3 regions of the Brevibacillus sp. FW306-2-1A-C05A genome follow, and region 1 is predicted to be linked to each of the others. Evidence: riboswitches for the same ligand, from Rfam matches in the RefSeq annotation. Region 1 holds a riboswitch; each other region holds the start of a gene.
The links. A riboswitch is a leader RNA that binds a small molecule or an ion and turns the genes downstream of it on or off. The one in region 1 is predicted to bind lysine.
Positions count from the first base shown of each region.

Region 1 (7,866 bases):
AGTACGATCGGGTTTGCCATTTTGGTGGAGGAAGCGATGCACAAGTTTTTTGGCGCGGACTCGCGGGCGTTCCCGCAATCGTTTGGAAGTCAGCCGCTTGATCTGGGCATCATTCAAATTCGCAGCGTGGATCTTGTCATTTTGGGAATCTCCATCCTTCTCATGTTTGTCCTGCACTTCTGGATTCAAAAGACGAAGATGGGTAAAGCGATCCGGGCGACGGCGGAAAATACGGATACGGCAAACCTTTTGGGCATCAACACCAACATGGTGATCGTCGTCACGGTCATCATCGCCTCTGCTCTCGGCGGTGTGGCGGGCATTTTGATCGGCATGGCGTATTCCGCCCTCATTCCTACGATGGGGATGACGCTCGGGTTCAAGGGGCTGGCGGTGTTGATTCTGGGCGGCGTCGGCAGCATTCCCGGAGCGATGGTGTGCGGCGTTTTGCTCGGAATCATCGAGGTGTTTACCGTTGCCTACGGAGACTCGTCTTATCGCGATGCCGTGGCGTTCGGCCTCATCATCGTGATTTTGTTGCTGAAGCCGGAAGGACTATTTGGACGCAAAGCGTAAAGGAGGTGCAAACATTGGACATTCTCAATCCGTATAACTTACAGGTGTTTACCTTTATTTTGCTGAACAGCATCTTGGCGATCAGCATTTACATCACGCTCTCCACCGGACAGCTCTCGCTGGGGCATGCCGGATTCATGAGCATCGGCGCCTTCACGGCGAGTATTTTGACCAAGCAGGCGGACATGCCGCTGTTTGTTGCCATCCTCATCGGCGGTTTGGCGGCAGGCTTGATCGCTCTGCTCATCGGCGCGCCAACCTTGAAGCTGCACGGCTTGTACCTGGCGATTGCCACTCTCGGCTTTGGCGAGGTCATTCGCGTCATTTTGCTTAATCTGGAGATTACGAACGGGGCGTTGGGGCTGACCGGCCTGCAATCCATCGGCAATTATTTGTACGATTTTGAGAAAGCGATCGGGCTGAAAGCGACGACATTGGGCGTCTCCGTCATGCAAATGAAAGCTTTGTCTACGTGCCTGTTCATGCTGTTGTTGTTCGCTGTCATTCTCTTTTTGACGCTGCGTCTGAACAAGTCCAGGCTCGGCCGGGCGTTCGAAGCGATCAAGGCGGACGAGACAGCGGCGCGGGCGATGGGCCTGCAAGTGGCGTACTACAAAATGCTCGCCTTCGTCATCGGATCGGTGCTCGCCGGCGTGTGCGGCGGCTTGTTCGCGCACATTACGACGACGATTACGCCGGACGATTTCAACTACCACAAAGTCGTGGAAATTCTCTCCTTTGCCGTGATCGGGGGAAGCGAGGTCGTGTGGGGACCATTGTTTGGCGCGCTCGTGCTGACGGCGCTGCCGGAAGTTTTGCGCGGCCTGGCCGAATACAAAATGCTCATGTACGGTCTGATTATGGTCGGCGTGATGGCTTTCCGTCCACACGGTCTGATCGGTACCGATACTTTCAAAAAATGGTTCAAAAAAGACAAAAGCAAGGCGAAGGGGGGACTGTGAGATGTTGCTGGAACTGGCGAACGTAGGAAAAAGCTTTGGCGGCATCACGGCCCTGCGCGATGTGTCCTTTTCCGTGCGCGAAGGGGAGATTGTCGGCCTGATCGGCCCGAACGGCGCCGGAAAGACGACGATCTTCAATATGGCCACCGGAATTTTTGCGCCGACGACAGGCACCTTTTCCTTTGCCGGACAGACGCTGAACGGGATGCCGCCGAACAAAATCACGGAAATGGGGATTGCCCGCACGTTTCAAAATATTCGCCTCTTTGGTCACATGAGCGCATTCGACAACGTCAAGGTAGGTTGCCATGCGCGGATGAAGGCGGGGTTTTGGGCTTCGCTTTTGCGCACGCCTGGCCAGCGGTCCGAGGAGAAGGCGGTTGCGAAAAAAGCGGAACAATTGCTGGAGTTTGTCGGGCTGTCCGACGTGGCAGACGTCCGCTCGGATACGCTCGCGTACGGGCAGCAGCGCCGTCTGGAAATCGCCAGGGCGCTCGCGACCGAGCCGAAGCTATTGCTTTTGGACGAGCCTGCTGCCGGGATGATCGAGACAGAGACGAAAGCGCTGATGGAACTGGTGCGCAAAATTCGCGATGACGGCACGACCGTCTTGCTGGTCGAGCACGACATGGGGCTGGTCATGAACTTGTGCGAGAAAGTCGTCTGCATCAATTTCGGCGTGAAAATTGCGGACGGAACGCCGGAAGAGGTACAAAACAACCCCGATGTGATCGAGGCATACTTGGGCAAGGAGGAAGAATAGCATGCTGCACGTACAAAACCTTTCGACCTCCTACGGTCAAATCAAGGCGATTCGCGGCATTACGCTGGAAGTGCCGGAAGGAAAGATCGTCTCTCTCATCGGCGCCAACGGAGCAGGCAAAACGACGACGATGCGCACGATCGCCGGCCAACTAAAGCCGGAGGCAGGCAGCATTACGTTTTGCGGGGAGCGCATGGACGGCAAAAAGCCGCACCAGATCGTGAAAAGCGGACTGGCGCTCGTGCCGGAAGGGCGGGCGATCCTCGGCAAAATGACCGTGCTGGAAAACCTCGAAATGGGCGCTTTCCAACGCAACGACACCCAAGGCATCAAGGACGACATGGAAAAAATGATGACCTGGTTTCCGATTTTGAAAGAACGGCTGACCCAGTTGGGCGGTACGATGTCTGGCGGGCAGCAGCAAATGCTGGCGATTGCCAGAGCTTTGATGTCGCGCCCCAAGCTGCTGCTTTTGGACGAGCCGTCCATGGGACTGGCCCCGATTGTGGTGGCAGACATTTTCAAAGTCATCAAGCAGATTAATGCGGAAGGCACGACGGTGCTGATCGTCGAGCAAAACGTCAAGCAGGCACTGAAAATCGCCGATTACGGCTATGTGCTGGAAGCCGGCCAGATTGTTCTCGACGGGGCGGCTGACGCGCTGTTGAACGATGAGCGCGTCAAAGAAGCGTACTTGGGCGGACGCAAGCATTAAAAGCTGGCTGTCAGAGGAAAACTGTCGCTTTCAGATCGAAGCGGCAGTTTTTTTGCTGCCCGATCCGTGGTACTATGGGAGTAGAACGTATATTCTTATCAGAAGAAAACCATGGAAGGAAGCCAGATGCGGATGCCAACCAAACTGACGAGAGAGCAAACGGAATATCTCGTGTTGCAAGTGCAACGGTATTTTCACGCAGAACACGGCGAGGAGCTGGGCAACCTGGAGACGGAAGAGCTGATCGCCTTCTTTTCCAGAGAGCTCGGGCCGTTTTACTATAACCAGGGCGTACAGGACAGCCGCAAGCTGTTGCTGGAGCGGATGAACGCCCTGGAGGATGAGCTGTACGTCCTGGAACAGCCCGTCATGAAAAAACGCTAAAGCGAAAGCCGTTAAAAGGAAAAAGGAGGTGCAGCCATGAACCGTACCTTGAAAGACAAGCTGGCTGTGCTGCCAGAAAAGCCCGGCTGCTACCTGATGAAAAATGCAAACGGGGAAATTATATACGTCGGAAAAGCCAAGGTGCTGAAAAACCGCGTGCGCTCGTACTTCACCGGAAGCCATAACGGGAAGACGCAGCTTCTGGTCAGCGAGATCGCGGACTTTGAGTATATCGTGGTGTCGTCTGCGATCGAGGCGTTATTGCTGGAGTGCAACCTCATCAAAAAGCACGACCCGCGCTATAACGTCATGCTTCGCGACGACAAAACCTACCCATACATCAAAATTACGAACGAAGCGCAGCCGCGGCTGGAAATTACCCGCAAGGTGCTGAAAGACAAGGCGAAATACTTCGGGCCGTACCCGAATGCAGGCGACGCGTCCGAGGTGAAAAAGCTGCTCGACCGGCTCTATCCTTTGCGCAAATGCCGCAACATGCCTAAGCAGGTATGTTTGTACTACCATTTGGGCCAATGTCTCGCCCCCTGTGTGTACGAGGTTTCGGCTGAAGAAAACCAGCGACTGGTAGATGAGATCAGCCGCTTCCTCGACGGCGGACACGAGCAGATGAAGCAGCAGCTCACGGAAAAAATGCTCCAGGCCGCAGAGGCGATGGAGTTTGAGCGGGCCAAGGAGTTCCGCGATCAGATCAAGAGCATCGAAGCGGTGATGGAGAAGCAGAAAATTACGTTCACCGATACGGTTGACCGCGACATTATCGGCTTTGCCGTGGAAAAAGGCTGGATGTGCATTCAAATTTTTTACATGCGCCAGGGCAAGATGATCGAGCGGCAGACGACCTCCTTCCCTTACTACGGAAACGAGAGCGAGGACTTCATGTCGTACGTCACCCAGTTTTACTACGACAAGCAAAACGCGCTGCCCAAAGAAATTTTGCTGCCGGAGGAAAGCGAGCCGGAGCTGTTGAGTGAATGGCTGGGAGTCAAGGTGTTGACGCCCAAGCGCAGCAAAAAGCGCGAACTGGTGCAGATGGCTTGTGAAAACGCGCGGATCGCCCTGCAGGAAAAGTTCGCCCTGATGTCCAAGGACGACGCGCGGACCGTTCAGGCGGTGCACAACCTGGGGCATGTGCTGGGGATCGGCGTCCCGCACCGGATCGAGGCGTTCGACAACTCCAACATCCAAGGAACCGAGCCTGTGTCGGCGATGATTGTCTTTACGGACGGCCGTCCGGACAAAAAGGAATACCGCAAGTTCAAGATCAAGACAGTCGAAGGGCCGGACGATTACGGCTCCATGCGCGAGGTAATCCGCAGACGGTATTCGCGCTTGCTGAAGGAAAACCAGCCGCTGCCCGATCTGATCGTCATCGACGGGGGCAAAGGGCAGATCAGCGCCGCCATGGACGTGCTGGAAAACGAGCTGGGGCTGTACATCCCGGTCTGCGGCCTGGCCAAAGACGAAAAGCACAAAACCGCGCAGTTGATGTACGGCGATCCGCCGGAGCCGGTGAATCTGAAGCGGGACAGCTACGAATTTTACTTGCTGCAGCGCATTCAGGACGAGGTGCACCGGTTTGCGATTACGTTTCACCGACAATCCCGGACGAAGACGATGCTCTCCTCCCAGCTCGACGAAATACCGGGCATCGGCGAAAAGCGGCGCAAGCTGTTGTTTACCCATTTTGGCTCGCTGAAAAAAATGCGCGAGGCGACGGTGGAGGATTTCCGGCAGTTGGGGATCGGCGACAAGCTGGCGAAGCAGATTATCGCCCATTTGCGCAAGCTGGAATCGTAACGTTTTTTTCAAAAAGCGATTGAACCGTTCGGATTCCCGTGATATAATGCGTTTCAAACAGAATAGTTAGCCTCACTTCCCTTATGAAGTGAGGTAGAGGCGCGAAAACCAAGAGTACCACCCTGAGATCGGGTATCTGTGAAGGGAGCGGGAAAGGGGAATTCGCCGAAGTGTGGAGGAAAACCCGTAGTTCTCCATGCTGGGTCTGCATTGAACAAGTGCAGGACTGTCATCTGGCTCTTAACCGGCGTCAGATGGAGTGCTATCTCACGGTGTGTCAATGTGAGCGGTGATAGGTGTTGTCCTGTCATGTGCTGCATTGTCCGCGTGTATTGGGAGGGAGGAACCGGTATGTCGAAACAGTAGGCAGCGGCAGGTACTTATTCCTTGTCGGTGCCTTTTTTATAAAGTGACAGGTAAAATTTTCCATAAACGAGTAAGCGAAAACAAGCTAATAAAACGAGAGAAAACGATACATTCTACAAACATTGGATATGAGAAAAGGGAGAGAAGCCGCATGGGGTTGATCGTGCAGAAATACGGAGGCACCTCTGTAGGGACTATTGAGCGAATTTTACGAGTTGCGGACCGAATTATCAGCTACAAAGAAGAAGGGCATGACCTGGTAGTCGTCGTGTCTGCGATGGGCAAATCTACCGACGTCCTGGTAGATATGGCCAAACAGATCAGCGCCTACCCTTCCGAGCGTGAAATGGATATGCTGCTGACCACGGGGGAGCAAGTATCGATCGCATTGCTCGCGATGGCCTTGCATTCCAAAGGCTACGATGCCATTTCTTTGACTGGCTGGCAGGCCGGAGTGACGACAGAAGCGATCCACGGCCGGGCGCGGATCAAGCAAATTGATCCACAGCGCATTCAGGCGGAGCTCGGTCGAGGCCGCGTCGTGATTGTGGCAGGGTTCCAAGGTCTTAGCGACGAAGGAGAAATTACAACGCTCGGCCGCGGTGGATCGGATACATCGGCGGTTACGCTGGCAGCCAGCCTGAATGCTGACAAATGCGAGATTTTTACAGACGTTTCTGGCGTTTACACGGCCGACCCGCGCATGGTGCCGGCAGCAAGCAAGCTGAATACGATCTCGTATGATGAAATGCTGGAGCTTGCCAATCTCGGCGCAGGCGTCCTGCATCCGCGTTCGGTGGAGGCTGCGAAAAAATACAAGGTACGGCTGGTGGTCCGCTCCAGCTTTACTGCCGAAGAGGGTACGTACGTTGAGGAGGTTGCCAACATGGAAACAGGAAGAGTAGTAAGTGGAGTCGCGCATGACGAAGATGTCGCCAAAGTTACGGTTGTCGGGATGCCTGCAAAGGTGGGGACTCTTTCCCGCCTGTTCAATACACTCGCAGACAACCAGGTGAACGTCGACATCATCATTCAAAGCTCCTACGATGCCGCTGTCACGAACATTTCGTTTACGGTCGCGGCAGATGACTTGAAAAAGGCGCTGGATACGCTGGAAAACAACAAAGCGGAGCTGGGCTTCGAAAAAGTCGACTTCGAGCAAAACTTGACCAAAGTGTCCATCGTCGGCTCCGGCATGGTGAACAATCCGGGGGTTGCCGCTGAGATGTTCCGCGTTTTGGCTGAAAAAGAAATTTCTATTAAAATGGTTTCGACGTCGGACATCAAAGTGTCCTGCGTTATTCCTGCTGGCCAAACCGAGCTTGCCGTTCGCAGCCTGCATACGGCATACGGACTTGATGTGGCGGAAACAGCAGTCGTGCACGGCTTATAAGAAGCAAATGCTCCCTCGCCCGCTGGCAGAGGGGGCATCTTTTTGAATGATTCGCGAGTGCGGGTTCCCGCTGCCTTTTGCAATGACAAAAGTATGGCAGTATCCCGCACAAAGGCGAACGGCTTGTTTATTTTTGCGTCCGCACCTTGATAAGAATGCGGGACGAGCTTTCGATCTCCAGTTGTGCGGACGTGTCCTTGCCCTTCCACTGCTCGATGCTGCCGGCGATGATTCCGGCTTCTAGTGACAAGGCGCGGCTGAGCCGCTCGGGCGTTTGGTAGTTGTAGATAGTGTGCGAGAGCTTGTAGACGATCGCGTCTGCCGTTTCTTCCACGAGATCGAGCTGTCCCAGCCCAAGGCGGATAAAAGGGAGAATCGGGCCCGTGGAAGACTGAACCGGAATTTTCCGGCCGATGTCTTTGCCCAGCCAGTACAATATCGGGCTTTCGCTGTCTCCCAATAAGGCGTTCGTCAATGTTTCGCGGAGCAGATGGTAGCCGAGATAAGGCATGTGCATGCGTTCGGCCACCGGAATCGTGTGGGGCGGCAACAGGGCTGCCAACTGATCGGTATCTTTCATCTCGCTTCCCTCCTGTCTGTACTAGATTATGAGAGGGAGGCTTGCTTCATGACCGATTAAGAGAAAAAATAGTGAAACTAAACAAAGTTATTCTATCAATGTATTTAGTCTACTGATTGTCTTGACGCTATGTGTCGACAAGAGTACAATTGGATTTGGTCAAAGTTTTGCCCAACTTTTTTTCGTATTTTGACACATTCCGACAAAGTTAGGCGGGGAGAGAGCTAACGGTTTTTTGGCATGTCTAATGGGTCAGGCAATGGGTTAGGATATGGGAGAAAGGTCCATAAAAGAGCGCTACATACACTG
Region 1 is NZ_JBYSWV010000009.1:11,551-19,416, reverse strand. Features, by position in the region: gene AC3WJN_RS08520 (branched-chain amino acid ABC transporter permease) at 1-576, shown strand, start outside; gene AC3WJN_RS08515 (branched-chain amino acid ABC transporter permease) at 582-1,538, shown strand; gene AC3WJN_RS08510 (ABC transporter ATP-binding protein) at 1,540-2,301, shown strand; gene AC3WJN_RS08505 (ABC transporter ATP-binding protein) at 2,303-3,016, shown strand; gene AC3WJN_RS08500 (DUF2164 domain-containing protein) at 3,149-3,400, shown strand; gene uvrC (excinuclease ABC subunit UvrC) at 3,437-5,218, shown strand; lysine riboswitch at 5,305-5,491, shown strand; gene AC3WJN_RS08490 (aspartate kinase) at 5,736-6,977, shown strand; gene AC3WJN_RS08485 (DUF2507 domain-containing protein) at 7,105-7,557, opposite strand.

Region 2 (7,866 bases), on a different contig from region 1:
CAGGTGCAGCGATTCCATCGGGTAGCCAAACCGCGATTTTTGGCATGATGGGCTCGACCAGCTTTGCCAGTACGGTTCCGGGAACGTGGAAGCTGATTAACAAAACGACAAATGCGGAGCTCCGATCCGTGCCGGCCAAAATCTTCGCGACAGGCACGCTGCCGACTGGCAATTACGATCTGGTGTTTACGCCTGATGACAGCAGCCTGAGCGCCTGGATGACGCACATTCGGATCGGAATGGCAGAGCTGTACATGGGAACGGATGCGAGCGGCCAAAAGCTCGCCCAAGGACAGCAAGTGACTGCTCCGGCGGCGCCAGGCGTCGTGCAACTGTATTCGCCGGTTGCCGGTCGCTGGTCGGTGAACGGAACAGGCCAAACTTTGACCGACTCCCAGCACTTCGAGGTCGTGATTCCGGAAATGATGGCGGGAATGACCATGTCCGTCACCTTTGAGCCGAATCAGGCCGCCAACACCGACGATCTGTGGGGAGGCTCGACAACGGAAGTGAAAATTCAGGTGCCCGGTGCGCCGAACTCCTGCGATTCTGCCAGCGCTACAGCGACGATGGATGTGCTGATGCAGCAAAATGCGCAGTCTTCGTTGATGGTAGAGCGGGAAAACTTGTACTCGTCCGATGTCACCGTGAAGCTCTACCAAAATCCGGTGCACGTCATCTGGCTGGCGACGGCTGCCGAGCACGTGGAGCAGGGCAGTGAAGCTTCGGATGACGAGGGGCCGGGCTTTTGGGCAGTCGATAACGTCGTCGTGGATGAATCCAAGCTGAACTGGGACCATACCGCTTTGCTGCTGTCCAGCTTTAAGCCGGGCCGCTACAAGGTCAACTATTACAGCAAGCGCGAACCGCGTCAGTCGTGGTGCGGCTACATTCAGGTCGTAGAGGACACCCGTCCGATCCCGTCCGCCCCTGTTTGCGCCAAAAATGAAGCAGGACTGGCACCCTCACCAGGGCCGATTCTTTTGAAAAACAGTCGCGGCAACGAATATCGCGATGGGCAAACCGTCAGAGTCAGCTCGGCGGCGGAACTGGACAGCTTGAGCGAGCTTCGGCTGACGTCTACGTATGCGAAGCGGATCGGGAACAAAAAGCTGAAAGACGGAAGCGGCAAGGACATGATCACCTACTACATGCCGAATCTCGTCTGGACGTACGGCGAAACGCCAATCGGCACCCGCCAGGAGTACATCGGAGCAACCATTTCCTCGGCAAACGCGATTCAGGTGTTCTATGAAGGAAAAGAGATTGCAAGCCTGAAGCCGAACACGGACGAGGAATACGTGGACGAGGGCGATGAATCGCTCGATTTGAAAGCGATCATCGCAGACAACGAGAACAAGCCTGGCGTCTACACAGTTAAAGTAACGAACACATTCCGCAATAAAACTTGCTCGGTCGTGCAAAAATACAAGAAATACGACAAAGAGCTGGGTGAATCGGAACGAAATCAAACGATGACCTTAACCGTAGAGGTCAAATAAACAGATGACCCCCTTGCATGTGGCAAGGGGGTTTTTGCAAAGGTGGGGGGCAAGCAAGATGACGGATGAACAGATTGCGATTCTGCAAGCGTTCGGCTTTTGCGTCGAAAACGGACAAGTGAAACATTTGAAGCTGGGAATCGTAACAGACAGTGAGGAATTTGCGCGTTTTTCCCAGGCAGAGGAGCTGCGGGCGCATATCAAATCGCTGCTTCGCAACCAATGCCAATGGAAGCGCGGCAAAGAAACATAGAAGCAATGATCCGGGAGGGATTGCGGCAGATGGAGTCGAGACAGGTTTTGCAGCAGGCATTGGAAGAGGTGGAGGCATGGGAGCGCGACCAGAACGATTTGTGGTTCTGGGAAAAGCTCGGCAGGCTTCCGTTCGTTTTTCTCGATAAAATGACGCCGAATTTCGTCCGGGAAAAGCTGGGGACAGCCGTGGACGAGATGGCCGCGTTTCTGGAAACAGGGGGAACGTATCTCGTTCAGGATACGGCGATTTACAGCAAGTTCGCTCCCCGCTTGGAAAGGGATGGCGCGGGCATTCCGCAGACCGCAGAAGTCGCAGGGGCACCGCTCGTCCTCATGGATGAGATTGCCCGCGAGCTGAAAGAATCGCGCGCGACCTTTGCCACGGTACAGGGCGCAACGACAGGCATCGGCGGCATTTTTACGCTGGCGCTTGATATTCCGTTGCTGCTCGGCACGTCGCTGAAAGTGCTGCAAGAAATGGCGCTATGCTACGGCTATCGCCCGGAGGACAAGCGGGAGCGGCTGTTCGTGGTCAAATGCCTGCAGTTCGCTTCTTCCGATATCGTCGGCAAAAAGGCGATACTGGCTGAGCTGTCGCGCTTTGACGAGCCTGCTGCGCAAAAAGACGTCATGGCACAATTGCAGGGCTGGCGGGAAGTCGTGGTGACGTACACGGAAAATTTTGGCTGGAAAAAGCTGTTTCAGATGGTGCCGATTGCAGGCATCCTGTTCGGGGCGTACTTGAATCGCTCAACCGTCCAGGATGTCGCCGAAGCGGGGCGAATGCTGTACCGCAAGCGGCGAATCCTGGAGCGATTGCGCGTGGAGCAAAACAAAGAGGAATGATTAGCTCCAGTCCTCTGCCGTGATCGCAAATAGGAGGTGATCTTCCCACACGCCGTTGATTTGCAAATAGCGCAAGGACAACCCTTCGTGGCGAAAGCCGTTTTTCTCCAACACGCGGATGGAGGGAGTATTGCGGGGCATGACAGCGGCCTGTACCCGGTGCAGCCCGGCTTCCTGGAAGGCGTACGCGAGCGCAAGCCGTACGGCCGCAGTGGTGTAGCCTTTGCCGTTGCAGGCTTCATCCATGAAGTAGCCGATGGTCGCGTTTTGCCAGGCGCCGCGCACGACGTTTGACAGAGCGACGCGGCCGATCATTTCGTCCGTGTCGCGCAAAAACACGCCAAAGGCGAAGGCGGTCCCTGCTGCAAAGTCTTGCTCCGCTTGCGCAATTTGCGCCTCCTGACCGCTCAGCGTCAGGAAGGCGGCGGAGCGGAGCGGCTCGAACGGTTGCAGGAAGGCATGATTACGCAGCCGAAGCTTCAGAAGCTCGGCTGCGTCATTTGCTTGCAGTGGTCGCAAGTAGACCGTATGCGTATGTAACGTCATGATATCAATCCTCCTTCTTGAGAAAAGATGGATCGACATTTTATCATGACAGCGCTTGCTTGAAAAGGATTTTTTTGGACAACTTCTTTTCCGGCGCTAGTCTTAGCCGAGCAGCTCGGAGAAGGAAACGCCAAACTGTTTGCAAATCTCTACTTCTTTTGCGTTAGGAGACAGCTCGATTTTCAGACCTTCGAGTGGAGTTTCCGCTCCGCGCTCGCTCGCTTTTTTCAGCAAAATATCTACAGCAGCGCCCACATGCTCGTAAGCGGAGTCGCAGGAACCGAAAGCCGCGACTTTTTTGCCGCTCAAATCAATATCGTCCATCTCTTCGTAAAAGTCCAGGCACTCGTCTGGCAGATCGCCGTCGCCCCATGTATAGGCACCGAGCAAAATGGCATCGTAGTCTTCCAGTTCCTTGGCAGTGGCATCCATGACTTCTTTTATCTCCAGGTCTTTTCCGGTGGAACGAATCCCTTCGGCAATTGCTTCAGCAACTTCCTGCGTGTTTCCTGTCATGCTTGCGTACACCATCAAAATGCGGCTCATAAGAAGTAAACCCTCCAAATAAGATAATGAAAATCATTCTCACACAAATAAAATAATGAAAATGATTCTCGTTGTCAACAGTTATTTTTCTTTCCATAAAGCTGTTGCCACAAGTGATTGATTTTGGTAGAGTAAAATGAAATTATAATATTGGAAGTCTAAATAGAGGTGCGCCGAAGATGAGTACATCTTTTCGTAATCTGCCAGGGGGCGGGAAGAGAGGGAAAGGCTAAAGCGCCGAAGCTGTTGCTGTTCCCCTCGGATAGCAGCGGCTGGGGTGATTCGTGAACAATGAGCATCCTGTCACAAAAGGCAATCGCCTGTTTGTGGAGCGCTATTTACGATTTGCTTGGGCAGTATGGAAAGCAATGAGATAGCGAATGCACTCATTGCTTTTTTTAGTCAGGGGAGCGGTTCGCTCTCGTTGACAGGCACGCTTTTTATTAAAAGGAGGATGTACCAGTGAACATGATGGATGCCAATGAAATTATCGCGTTTATTCAAAAAAGCGAGAAGAAAACACCAGTGAAACTATACGTGAAAGGCAATCTGGAGGGCATTGACTTCGGTGCCAGCTCCAAGACGTTCATTACAGGCACGACTGGCGTTGTGTTTGGCGAATGGAAAGAAATCGAGCCGGTTCTGGCTGCGAACGCGGACAAAATCGAAGACTACGTAGTAGAAAGCGACCGCCGCAATTCGGCGATTCCGTTGCTCGACACAAAAGGAATCCAGGCGCGCATCGAGCCAGGCGCGATTATCCGCGACCAGGTGACGATCGGCAACAACGCAGTCATCATGATGGGCGCTACGATCAACATCGGTGCTGTGATTGGCGAAGGCACGATGATCGACATGAACGTCGTCGTCGGCGGCCGCGGAACGATCGGGAAAAACTGCCATATCGGCGCTGGTTCTGTCATCGCAGGCGTCATCGAGCCGCCTTCCGCGCAGCCAGTCGTAGTGGAAGATGACGTCGTAATCGGTGCCAACGCCGTGGTTCTGGAAGGCGTGCGCGTAGGAAAAGGCGCGGTTGTGGCAGCGGGCGCGGTCGTCATTGAAGACGTGCCGCCATACGTTGTGGTGGCTGGTACACCAGCGCGCGTGATTAAACAGATCGACGACAAAACTCGCTCCAAGACGGAGATCAAGCAGGAGCTACGTCAACTGTAGGGGAGAGAGCTCACATGGACTGGCGTACGCTTGATGAACAATACATCGTCTCTTCCTACAAACGCTTGCCGATCGCGATCGAAAAAGGGGAAGGCAACTACCTGTACGACACAGCGGGCAAAAAGTATTTGGATTTGTTTACGGGGCTGGCCGTCAATGTGCTCGGCCACTCCCATCCGCGGATCGTCCAGGCGCTGCGCGAACAGGGCGAGCGCTTCCTGCACATTTCCAACGTATTTTTGAACCAGCCGGCAATCCGGTTGGCCCAGCGGCTGGTGGAGCAGACGATCCCGGGAAAAGTGTTTTTCACAAATTCCGGTGCGGAAGCGACCGAAGCCGCGATCAAAATGATCCACAAATGGACGAAGGCAGAAGGGGCCGGGCGCGAAGGGATTGTCGTGCTCCGCAACAGCTTTCACGGCAGAACATTGGGCGCGGTGCGGCTGACCAGACAGGCCCATGTGTATCAGGATTTTCCGCAGCCGGACTTTCCGGTGTACGAGCTAGACCCTGAGGATGCGGACGGCTTGCGGGCGATTTGCCGCGACGCGAAGCCGGCCGCTGTCCTGATGGAGCCTGTGCTCGGCTCTGGAGGGGTCGTGCCGCTGTCGGAGCCGTTTTTGCGCGAAGTGGCGGCGATTTGCCAGGAGGAAGGCATGCTGTTTGCCATGGACGAAATCCAGACAGGCATGGGACGCACTGGTAAGCTGTTTGCCTACCAGCACGCAGGCGTGACGCCGGATTTGATCTTGTTTGCCAAAGGCGTAGGCGGAGGGCTTCCGCTCGGTGGCGTGATTGCCGGAACGAAGCTGATGAACCAGTTCAAGCCGGGCGACCACGGGACGACCTTTGCGCCGTCGCCGCTTTCGGCGGCTCTCGGCAACGTGGTGCTGGATGAGCTGCTCGATCCTGCTTTTGCGGCAAGCGTGGACGAAGTGATCGCGTACTTGTGGGCGGGCCTCGAATCGCTGCGCGCGCGTCTCCCGGAACAGTTGCAGGCGCTCCGCGGCAAAGGCATGATGGTCGGCATCCCGCTCAGCGCCGCACCGGAAGAGGTCAGCCGTTTGCAGCAGGCATTGCTTGATCGCGGCATTCTCGTGGACGTGACGCAAAAAACAATCGTGCGTCTGCTGCCGCCGCTCACCTTGACCAAAGAAGACGTCGACCTTTTCCTGGACAGCTTTGCAGCGGAACTCGCTGTGCGGCACGGGGCCAAAGGGGAGGCGTAAACGATGGCGACATCGCTGTTTACCCAGATTCGGCGCGACCTGCACCAAATTCCGGAGCCGGGCTTTGCCGAGGTGAAGACGCAAAAGTATTTGCTCGATTACTTGGAGCGTCTCCCGCAGGAGCGCATGCAGATCAAGACGTGGCGCACCGGGATTTTGGTCCGGATCGCGGGGACGAATCCAAAGCGCACGATCGCCTGGCGCACGGACATGGACGGCTTGCCGATTGCAGAAGAGACGTCGTATCCGTTTCGCTCGCTGCACGAAGGCTACATGCACGCGTGCGGACACGACATGCACATGGCTATCGCGCTCGGGCTTGTGACGCATTTTGTGGAGCAGCCGATTGCAGATGACCTGCTGTTCCTGTTTCAGCCCGCAGAAGAGGGGCCAGGCGGCGCTCAGCCGATGATGGAGAGCGAGGAGTTTGCTTCCTGGCGGCCGGATTGCATTTTTGCGCTGCACATCGCGCCGGAGTATCCCGTCGGCTATATTGCCACCAAGCCGGGCATTTTGTTTGCCAACACGTCCGAGCTGTACATTGATTTGGTCGGAAAAGGCGGGCACGCAGCTTTTCCGCACAAAGCAAACGACATGGTGGTCGCAGGCAGCCATCTCATCACACAGCTCCAGACGATTGTGGCACGTAACGTCGACCCGCTCGATTCCGCTGTCGTGACCATCGGCAAGCTTGAGGGCGGCTCCAAGCAAAACATCATTGCGGAAAAGGCGCGGCTGGAAGGGACGATTCGCACGTTCTCGACCGAGTCCATGGCGCTTGTCAAAGCGCGGATTGAAGCGCTCGTCAAAGGCATCGAGGCGGGCTTCGACTGTACGGCGTCCATCGACTACGGAGTAGGGTATTGCCAAGTGTACAACGAGGAAAAGCTGACGACGGCCTTTATGGACTGGGTGCGCGAGCAGGGCGAAGACGTGACGCTGATTGCCTGCAAGGAAGCGATGACCGGAGAAGATTTTGGCTACTTCCTGCAGGAGATTCCGGGCTTTTTGTTCTGGCTGGGCGTCCATACTCCGTACGGGCTGCACCATTCCAAAATCGAGCCGAGCGAGGACGCGATCGAAGTCGCGATCCGCTTGGTCTCCCGATATTTTACGTGGCTGTCGGAACAAAATTAGCGCGAGACAGGCAGCAAAAAAAGAGCGGCGAAGCTGGCCGCTCTTTTTTGTATGCGAAAAAAGGGTTGGTGAGAGAATGGGGATGTCTTTTGTCAAGAGTCCTGCGTATTTTCTTTTCGAGATTGTGTATAAGTCTTTCTTCCTGGATGTCCCGCGCCTGTGGATTCTGTGGATACTGTTGAAAAAACTTGTCTTCGGACCACAACTATTTGCTGTCTTCCACGTATAAAATAGGGAGAAGCAATTCCGGAAAATCAAGCGCTGCCGCGCACACATACAGGAGGATTATGACATGAAAAAAGCATGGTTATCGGCCTTGTTGGCGCTGACTGTAGCGGGAGTTGGGAGTACCGCCGCTTTGGGAGAAGGTGCGTTGCGCGTTTTTTTAGGCACGGAAACGATTTCAAGCGATATGCCTGCTTCCAAGGCCGATTCGGTTGAGGCCTTGGTCAACAAGCTTGGCGGGTTTGTTGATTACGATTCGCGCACGGGCAAGCTGCAGGTAGTCAAGCCTAACGTAAACATCATCGTCATTGAAGGAATTCAGCAGACGCGCAATAAAAATATCGTCTTCAGCAACCCGGTCAAAGGCTACAGCGACAAAAACGTACCGCGCACTTTCAACGTATTCG
Region 2 is NZ_JBYSWV010000001.1:497,219-505,084, reverse strand. Features, by position in the region: gene AC3WJN_RS02600 (hypothetical protein) at 1-1,502, shown strand, start outside; gene AC3WJN_RS02595 (hypothetical protein) at 1,561-1,755, shown strand; gene AC3WJN_RS02590 (EcsC family protein) at 1,785-2,603, shown strand; gene AC3WJN_RS02585 (GNAT family N-acetyltransferase) at 2,604-3,149, opposite strand; gene AC3WJN_RS02580 (flavodoxin) at 3,252-3,695, opposite strand; lysine riboswitch at 3,851-4,040, shown strand; gene dapD (2,3,4,5-tetrahydropyridine-2,6-dicarboxylate N-acetyltransferase) at 4,158-4,868, shown strand; gene AC3WJN_RS02570 (aspartate aminotransferase family protein) at 4,883-6,097, shown strand; gene AC3WJN_RS02565 (N-acetyldiaminopimelate deacetylase) at 6,101-7,234, shown strand; gene AC3WJN_RS02560 (hypothetical protein) at 7,527-7,866, shown strand, end outside.
Region 2: it holds a riboswitch for lysine, as region 1 does, so the genes downstream of both, dapD (2,3,4,5-tetrahydropyridine-2,6-dicarboxylate N-acetyltransferase) here and AC3WJN_RS08490 (aspartate kinase) in region 1, are expected to answer to the same signal.

Region 3 (7,866 bases), on a different contig from region 1:
GACATGTACACCGTGCGCTCAGGCAAAAATTGCTTGTTCTCTTCGTATTTTTTCCGGTCGATGACTCCATCCCGCGAGCCGAGCAGCGACAGCACGGGGACATCCGCTTCCTTCAAATCCCCGCGCTTGTCTGGATACGCCCCCAGGAAAATGACGCCGTCAATCCGCTCGAGCTGGCTGGCTGCGTATCTGGCTGCCATCGCGCCGCCGAGAGAGTGCCCGCCGATGACGAACGACTGCTGCGGATACGCTTTTAACACTTGATTGGCCCGCTCGACGTCGGTGATCGCCAAATTCAGCGGCATCCGCGCGATGAATACCCGATAGCCGGAACCAGCCAGGGTGCGTGCGAGCGGCGCATAACTCTCTGGCGTGACCAGAGCGCCCGGATACAAAATCAAGCCAGGCTCACGCGCTTCCCCACCTTCAAAAGCAATCCAGTCGCCCGTGTCGATCACCGTGATCCCTTCGCCTCCCTGCATCGCGTCTTTTGCCGCCTGATCGGGCTGATACGGCCGCAAATACCAGATCGCTGTACAAGCTCCGGCGAGCAACAGCAAGACCAGCACCCTCCACCATCGTTTCCGTTTCCGACTCATTCCGCCACCTCGCTTCCGTTCCCTTGTTGCTTGCTTCTTATTATGTCTCAATCTTCCTTTCCATGTGCGCCATTTGCCCATTCCCGTCAAAAAGCGTGCACATGTATTGACGGCAACCTGTTTTATTAGTAGTACTTTTACATACTACTAATAAAAATCGTGTCGTTTGCCCTTGGCTGAACAGCTTTCAAACCAATGGGCCAGACCGCTCTTGAACGCGGAACGTGCGCTGTCGATGCGCCGAAGGACACGATCCAAACAAGAAAGGTTGGGGAACCGTTATGAAGCAAGACGATGTGTTGTACTGCGAAGCTTTGCTGCGAAAAGTCGGCCAGAGACTGTTTGCCGAATTTGCGCAGGAGCCAGCCTGCACGAGCAAGCAAGCGATGAACGAACGTTTTCACGCCTTAAATCCGCAAGCAGAAGAGTTGCTCCGGCACGGCTTGGCGGAGCGCTTTCCCGCGTATCGCTGGTCCGATGCAGAATTTGATGCCTCCCTGCAAAAACAGCCGGAATACTCGACCCCGTACTGGATTTGCGATGCCATCGACGGAGCCGTCTACTTTTTGCAAGGCATGCCGATGTGGGCCGTCTCTCTCTGCCTCGTCCGCGACGGTCAGACGGCCGTTTCCTTTGTGTACGACCCTTGCCGGGATGAGATGTTTACTGCCATTGCAAGACAGGGCGCTTTTTTGAATGGCAGCAAAATTAGCGTCTCGGCCAAAACAGCGCTGTCCGAATCCGTCCTGGGCACGCTGTTTGCGTTCTCGGAACCGATGAATCTCTCCGTCGGCAAGCTTACGGCCGATTCCTTACTTTTTCTCCTTTTGCCGCTCCCGAAAACGGCGCACCTTCATGAGATTGCCGCACATTTTGTCATCGCACCAGCGGCGTACCCGATTGCGGCTTTCATCGTAAAACACCCATCGGCAGTCCTCGTTGTCGCAAATCTTGATGCGCTGCACGTGCTCAGGAAGCAGCAGCGTGGCAAAGGAAGCCGCGATGCGGGCCATCACCAGCTCCCAGCCGCTGGAGGCGCTGACCAGCTCCTGCTCATACCCGCTCTCCTTGCCCGCAGAGATGACGCGAACGTGAAAAGGCGCCTTCGCGAGCGTCTGATTCAGCTCCTCCAGTTCCTCCTGCCGCAACGCTTCCCCGCGCACGACCCGCTCCAGCAGACTGCGCATATATTCGCGCAAACGCAACAGCGCCACTGCACTCGCCTCATCAATAGGCAATGGGGCGTGCAAAGCGTATTCCCGCAAAAGCTGCTCCAGCCATTCCTGCTTCGCCAGCCGATTTTCCCTGCGGCCAGACCCGCGCCAATCGCGCCAATCACTGTTTAAAAAATCAATGCACAGCCAGTTCACTCCACTCTTCCCCCATCTGCTTTTCGTTTCTTTTGCTTCTTGTATGCTCAGCCTGTGTATGGTATTCTCTATCCGTAACCAACATAAAATATTTAGGTGGTTACAAGCTGCTTCTTATTGCCATTATAACGTTTCACCAATCTGTTTGACAGACGAGGAGGAACCACATGAATCGGATGGAACTGCTTGTTCACGAATGGGAATGCACGTCGGCACGGAATTTATCAATACCGCCGAGACGAACGACGACACGTTCCAGCCTTCGGGATCGCCCGACGACGAAGCAGCCTGGCAGGCCACCGTACAGCGGATGGAAACCGTCCATCGCCAAATTCATGAAAAGCTCGTCGCTCTGTCAGACGAAGCGTTCGACCAGCCGCTTCCGAGCATCCCTGCCGGGCAAAGCGTGATGAGCATTATTTTGCACGACGCTTTTCACACAGGGCAAATCGTGCAGATCCGCAAGTTGCAAGGCTCCTGGCCTGCACGCCGATCCTTTTTGTAGCAAAACCGCTCCATGCCAATATTTTGCAGCGCAACTTTTTTCGTTGATAAATAACCGTCAATCTTATATAGTTGATAAATAAATCAATTTCATACATGTTATCCTCATCATTCACGGTGAGGGTAGAGGTCGCGGCTTTTATGTCATCCTGTACGAGATTCAGAAGAAATCAATGACTCCAGGAAAGGGAAAAGCCGCCGAAGCTCATGGCGTATCTCTGTGCGCATGGGCTGGGGCTGTACCCGAAAGGGACAGAACTGTCACGTTTGCTTGCCGGGCAAACGTGGTGTGCTATCTTCAGTGAAGGCTTGGTGGGGATTGGATCATACCGCCCTGTGCCGTTTTTTGGCTATTGGCGGTTTTTTCTTTTCCGACCGACCTTCTCAAATTTTTAGAAAGGTCGTGCAAGCAGCATATGTCACAGAATCAACTGCAACGTGGTTTGAAAGCCCGCCATCTGACGATGATCGCCATCGGCGGCTCCATCGGGACGGGCCTGTTCCTGGCAAGTGGAGGCTCGATTCACGAGGCCGGACCGGGCGGAGCCTTGGTCGCCTACATCGCCATCAGCATCATGGTTTACTTTTTGATGACCAGCCTGGGGGAAATGGCTGCCTTCATGCCTGTATCCGGCTCCTTTTCCACCTACGCCACCAAATTCGTCGATCCGTCCCTCGGCTTTGCGCTGGGCTGGAATTACTGGTACAACTGGGCGATTACGATTGCCGTCGAGCTATCTGCCGCGGCGCTGATTATGAAATACTGGTTCCCGGATACTCCCGCCATTTTGTGGAGTACCCTGTTCCTCTGCCTGATGGTTGCTCTGAATTTGTTGTCTGTCAAAAGCTACGGCGAATCCGAATACTGGTTTGCCTTGATTAAAGTCATGACGGTCATCGTCTTTATCGTGATCGGTGTCCTGATGATTTTCGGCATCATGGGCGGCGAAGCAGTCGGCTTCCAAAACTTCACCAAAGGCGACGCGCCATTCAACGGCGGCTTCATGGCCCTTCTCGGTGTGTTCATGATTGCCGGGTTCTCGTTCCAGGGAACTGAGCTGGTCGGTGTGGCCGCCGGGGAGAGCGAAGACCCTGCCCGCAACATCCCGAAAGCGATTCGCCAGATTTTTTGGCGCATCTTGCTGTTCTATATTTTCGCGATCCTGATTATCGGGCTGCTCGTTCCGTACGACAATCCGAATCTCATCAGCGGAGACATTACCGATATTGCCATCAGTCCGTTTACGATCGTGTTTGAAAAAGCCGGCTTTGCCTTTGCCGCCTCCGTAATGAACGCAGTCATTCTCACTTCCGTCCTGTCGGCGGGGAACTCCGGCATGTACGCTTCCACCCGTATGCTGTGGGTGCTGGCGAAGGAAGGCAAAGCTCCGAAATGGTTTTCCAAAGTGACACGCAACGGCGTCCCCGTCAATGCCCTCATCATGACGGCTGCCATCGGCGCGCTGGCGTTTTTGTCCTCGCTGTTCGGCGATGGCGAAGTGTACGTGTGGCTGCTGAACGCCTCCGGTATGTCTGGCTTCATCGCCTGGCTCGGCATCGCCGTCAGCCACTATCGCTTCCGCAAAGCTTACTTGGCGCAAGGCCGCGATCTGCGCGATTTGCCGTACCGGGCGAAGCTGTTCCCGTTTGGCCCGATCTTCGCCTTCATCATTTGCTGCATCGTCATCATCGGCCAAAACTACTCCGCGTTCATCGGCGGAGAAATCGACTGGAACGGCGTTTTCGTCTCCTACATCGGACTGCCGCTGTTTTTGATCGTCTGGCTGGTTTACAAATACACGAAAAAAAGCAAGCTGGTACCACTGAACAAAGTCGATCTCAGCATGGACGAAAAATAAAAATAGCGTTGCAACAACTCTCTACAAGATTCCCTCGTCGCAGGGAATCTTTTTTTTGGCGCAAACTATATTTCCTATCACATTTTCATATTTCGTATTGACGAATAACGCATGGAAATATATACTGTTCATGAAATTTGATAATGATAATCGTTATCATTATATTTTCTTACTTTTTATAGGAGGTAGCATAATGAAATCCAGGTTGTCCAAGCACATTTACAGCACCACGCTGGTTGCCGCGCTGTTGGCAGGCAATGCTCATCTCGCTCTGGCGGAAGAACCTCTCGTCGCAGCAGCGGAACAGACCCAAATCGTTCCCTTGTCCCTCGACCATGCCGTAGAGCAGGCACTGAAAAACGACGTTGATCTGGAACTGCTGCGGCTGACGTATGACAACACCCGCTACGAAACCCTCATGACGCTGCGCGATAAGGCCGCCATCAAGAAAGATGACATCAATACTCTGGATGAAGCAAAGAAAAAATACGAAGAAACAGCCAAGGCGCAAAAAACATTGCTCGTAGACGAGGCATCCTATAACGCTTCGAAAATCAGCTTGCAAATGCAAGTACAAAAAGCGTACTTTGAAGCGCGGGCGCTCGAAGAAAAAATCAAGCTGCAAAAGAACAGCATCAGACGCCAAACCTGGGCCCAGGACAGCGCTGCGAAAGAAAAGCTGTCCGAGCTGGAAAACAGCTTCAAGCAAGCATTAACCAAGCTCAATGAATTGCTGAACGAAAAAAGGGACAGACAATGGCTGCTGGAAACCAGCAAACTCTCCTATACCCCGCTGCCAACGCTGGAAGAAACCAAAGCTCTCGCCTACCAAAAACGCCCTGACATGGTCAAAGCGGAAGCAGAGAGAGCGTTTGCCCAGGTAAAATTGGACTACACCTCCGAGTATGCCGCTATCAGCACATACAAAGGAAGAATCGCACTCAACGAATTGCGCAAAGCTGAGCTGCTGCTGCAAAAGCTCAAGCAAAAAGTCGATCAGGAAGTGAGCGACGCCTACGAAAAAGCGGTCGCAGCAAAAAAAGCGCTGGATGAAAGCACCGCCGCAAAAGACGAAGCATGGAAAACTTATCACGCCACACTCACCGATTATGCGAACAAAAAAGTATCTCTGAACGACCTGATCGAAACAGAAGCTGAATTGTTTGATTCTGAAACAAAAGCAGCCGATTCTCTCTATCAATACAACATCGCTGTCAGCACCTTGAATCAATCGGTTGGCCTTTAATATTTCGCGTTACGAAATATTCGATCTCATTTTTCCTTCCTTTTTCCAAGCTTTACGCCAGCTTTGACAGGCGTCTTTTCAAGGCCAAGCTGCCTTTATATAAATCAAAGAAGCAGTCGTCAGCCTGCAGTCGTTCTGCTGTGGCCGACCGCGCAACGAAAGGCTTCATCCTCGCGATGAAGCCTTTCTTTCTATAGAAGGCAGCATTTCTTTTGTAAAGCGAATCCACTCGCGGGTGGCGTACGACAAATAGGCGTTTTTGCGCCAGATCATCCCCAGATGCCATTTGATCGTCGGATTGACCAGCGCGAGGCTGTGAAAGCGCCGCGGATCGAGCTCCCGGCAAATCGTCTGCGGCAACAGGGTGATCCCGACGTTGGCCGCCACCATTTCCGAGAGAAAATCCCACTGCGAGCTTTTGTAGATGACCGTCGGGTGGAAGCCTACGCGCACGCACTCGTCAATGATCCGGTTGTGCAAGGAAAAATCTTCGTGAAACAGCAAAAACCGCTCGTTTGCCAGTTCGGCCAGCGACACCTCCTGCCGCCCGGCCAGCGCATGCGTAGGGTGGACGACTACGCGAATCTGTTCGTTGACAAAAGAGTAAGACTCAAACAGCTCCTCACTCGTCGGCAGCAAAACAACGCCGCTGTCCAGCATCCCTGACGCCACGTCCGCCTCGACTTTTTTGGAGCCGACCTCCAGCAGCTCCAGCACGATCCCCGGATACTGCTCGCAAAACTTCCCGATCACTTGCGGAAAAAAGCTCGCCCCTACCATCGGCGGCAGCCCGATGCGGATTCTCCCCCGCTTCAGCTCCATCAAATCGTCGAGATGCAGCTTCATGTTTTCAAACGACTTCACCATCACCTCTGCCTGGGAAAACAAGACCCAGCCCGCGTCGGTCAACGTAATCCGCTTGCCGACTCGCTCAAACAGCTCGACACCGATTTCTTCTTCCAGGTTCCGCACCATCTTGCTGATCGTCGGCTGGGTAATGTACAGCGCCTCTGCCGCCTTGGTGAAGCTGCTGTGGCGGGCTACCTCCAAAAAATATTGCAAATGGCGAATGTCCATCCCGCTGCTCCCTCCGCTTCATCTATAGATATGATGAATGATACTCATTCTATATATGCATTTTACCTATGAAAAGAGGTGATGTACACTTTTCACAAAGGGAGAGGACCAACATGAAAAGACTGCTTATCATCGTGGGGCAAGTGGCGTTTTTCATCATCGTGTCCGCGTTGATGAACCTGCTCGTCTCCGTCCTTGGCTGGAAAATCCCCGGCAGCATTTTGGGGATGTTTGTCGTGTTTTTGCTGCTCCAGGCAAAAGTGCTGCGCCTGGAGTGGATCGAATCGGGCGCGGCCTGGCTTATGGCCGAGCTGCTACTGTTTTTCATTCCGCCGTCTGTCGGCATCGTCTCGTATCAAAGCTTGATGCTGCATGAAGGGCTGCAAATTGTCCTGATTATCGTCATCGGCACGGCGTTTGTCATGGCGTGCAGCGGCTTGATCGCCCAAAGCATTTCCAAGCGAAAGGAGCATTCGCGCTCATGATGATCGGACTGCTCGGCTTTCTATTCACCATCGCGCTTTACCTGATCGCCAAGCGGCTTTACCGCTACAGACCGATTCTCTTGTTTTCGCCGCTATTGTTTACGCCAATCGTTTTGGTCGTGCTGCTGCTTTGCACTCATCTTTCTTACCGTGATTACAATGAAGGCGGCAAATGGCTGGCGTACATGCTTCAGCCCGCGACCATCGCGTTTGCCGTGCCGCTGTACAAACACTACTCTTTATTGAAGAAACACGCTGCGCAAATCATGATTAGCGTAGTGTCCGGCTCAGCGGTGGCCGTCGTTTCTTCTGCCGTACTCGCCCTTTTGCTGCACACAGACGAGCAGGTGCTGTACAGCCTTTTGCCGCGCTCAATCACGACGCCGATTGCGATGAACGTCTCGCAAATGATCGGGGGCGTCCCTTCGATCACCGCTGTGCTCGTCCTGATGACCGGACTGCTCGGCTCGATCATCGGGCCGTACATCATCTCCTATTTGCGCATCTCCGACGATATCGCCCGCGGCGTGCTGCTCGGCACGAGCGCACATGGAGCCGGAACGTCCAAGGCGTTTGAGATTAGTCCGATTACAGGGACGGTTTCGAGCATTTCCATGATTTTGGCGGCGCTGGTCACGCAATTGGCGACGACGCTTCTCGTCTAACAGCCCGTTGGCTGGCTGACACCAGATGCAACAGATGATCGTAAACGGACAGGTCCCCCCT
Region 3 is NZ_JBYSWV010000007.1:31,221-39,086, reverse strand. Features, by position in the region: gene AC3WJN_RS07500 (alpha/beta fold hydrolase) at 1-599, opposite strand, end outside; partial or broken gene AC3WJN_RS07495 (inositol monophosphatase family protein) at 881-1,372, shown strand; gene AC3WJN_RS07490 (CGNR zinc finger domain-containing protein) at 1,412-1,969, opposite strand; gene AC3WJN_RS07485 (hypothetical protein) at 2,166-2,474, shown strand; lysine riboswitch at 2,590-2,776, shown strand; gene AC3WJN_RS07480 (amino acid permease) at 2,890-4,332, shown strand; gene AC3WJN_RS07475 (TolC family protein) at 4,388-5,578, shown strand; gene cidR (cidABC operon transcriptional activator CidR) at 5,744-6,655, opposite strand; gene AC3WJN_RS07465 (CidA/LrgA family protein) at 6,769-7,140, shown strand; gene AC3WJN_RS07460 (LrgB family protein) at 7,137-7,805, shown strand.
Region 3: it holds a riboswitch for lysine, as region 1 does, so the genes downstream of both, AC3WJN_RS07480 (amino acid permease) here and AC3WJN_RS08490 (aspartate kinase) in region 1, are expected to answer to the same signal.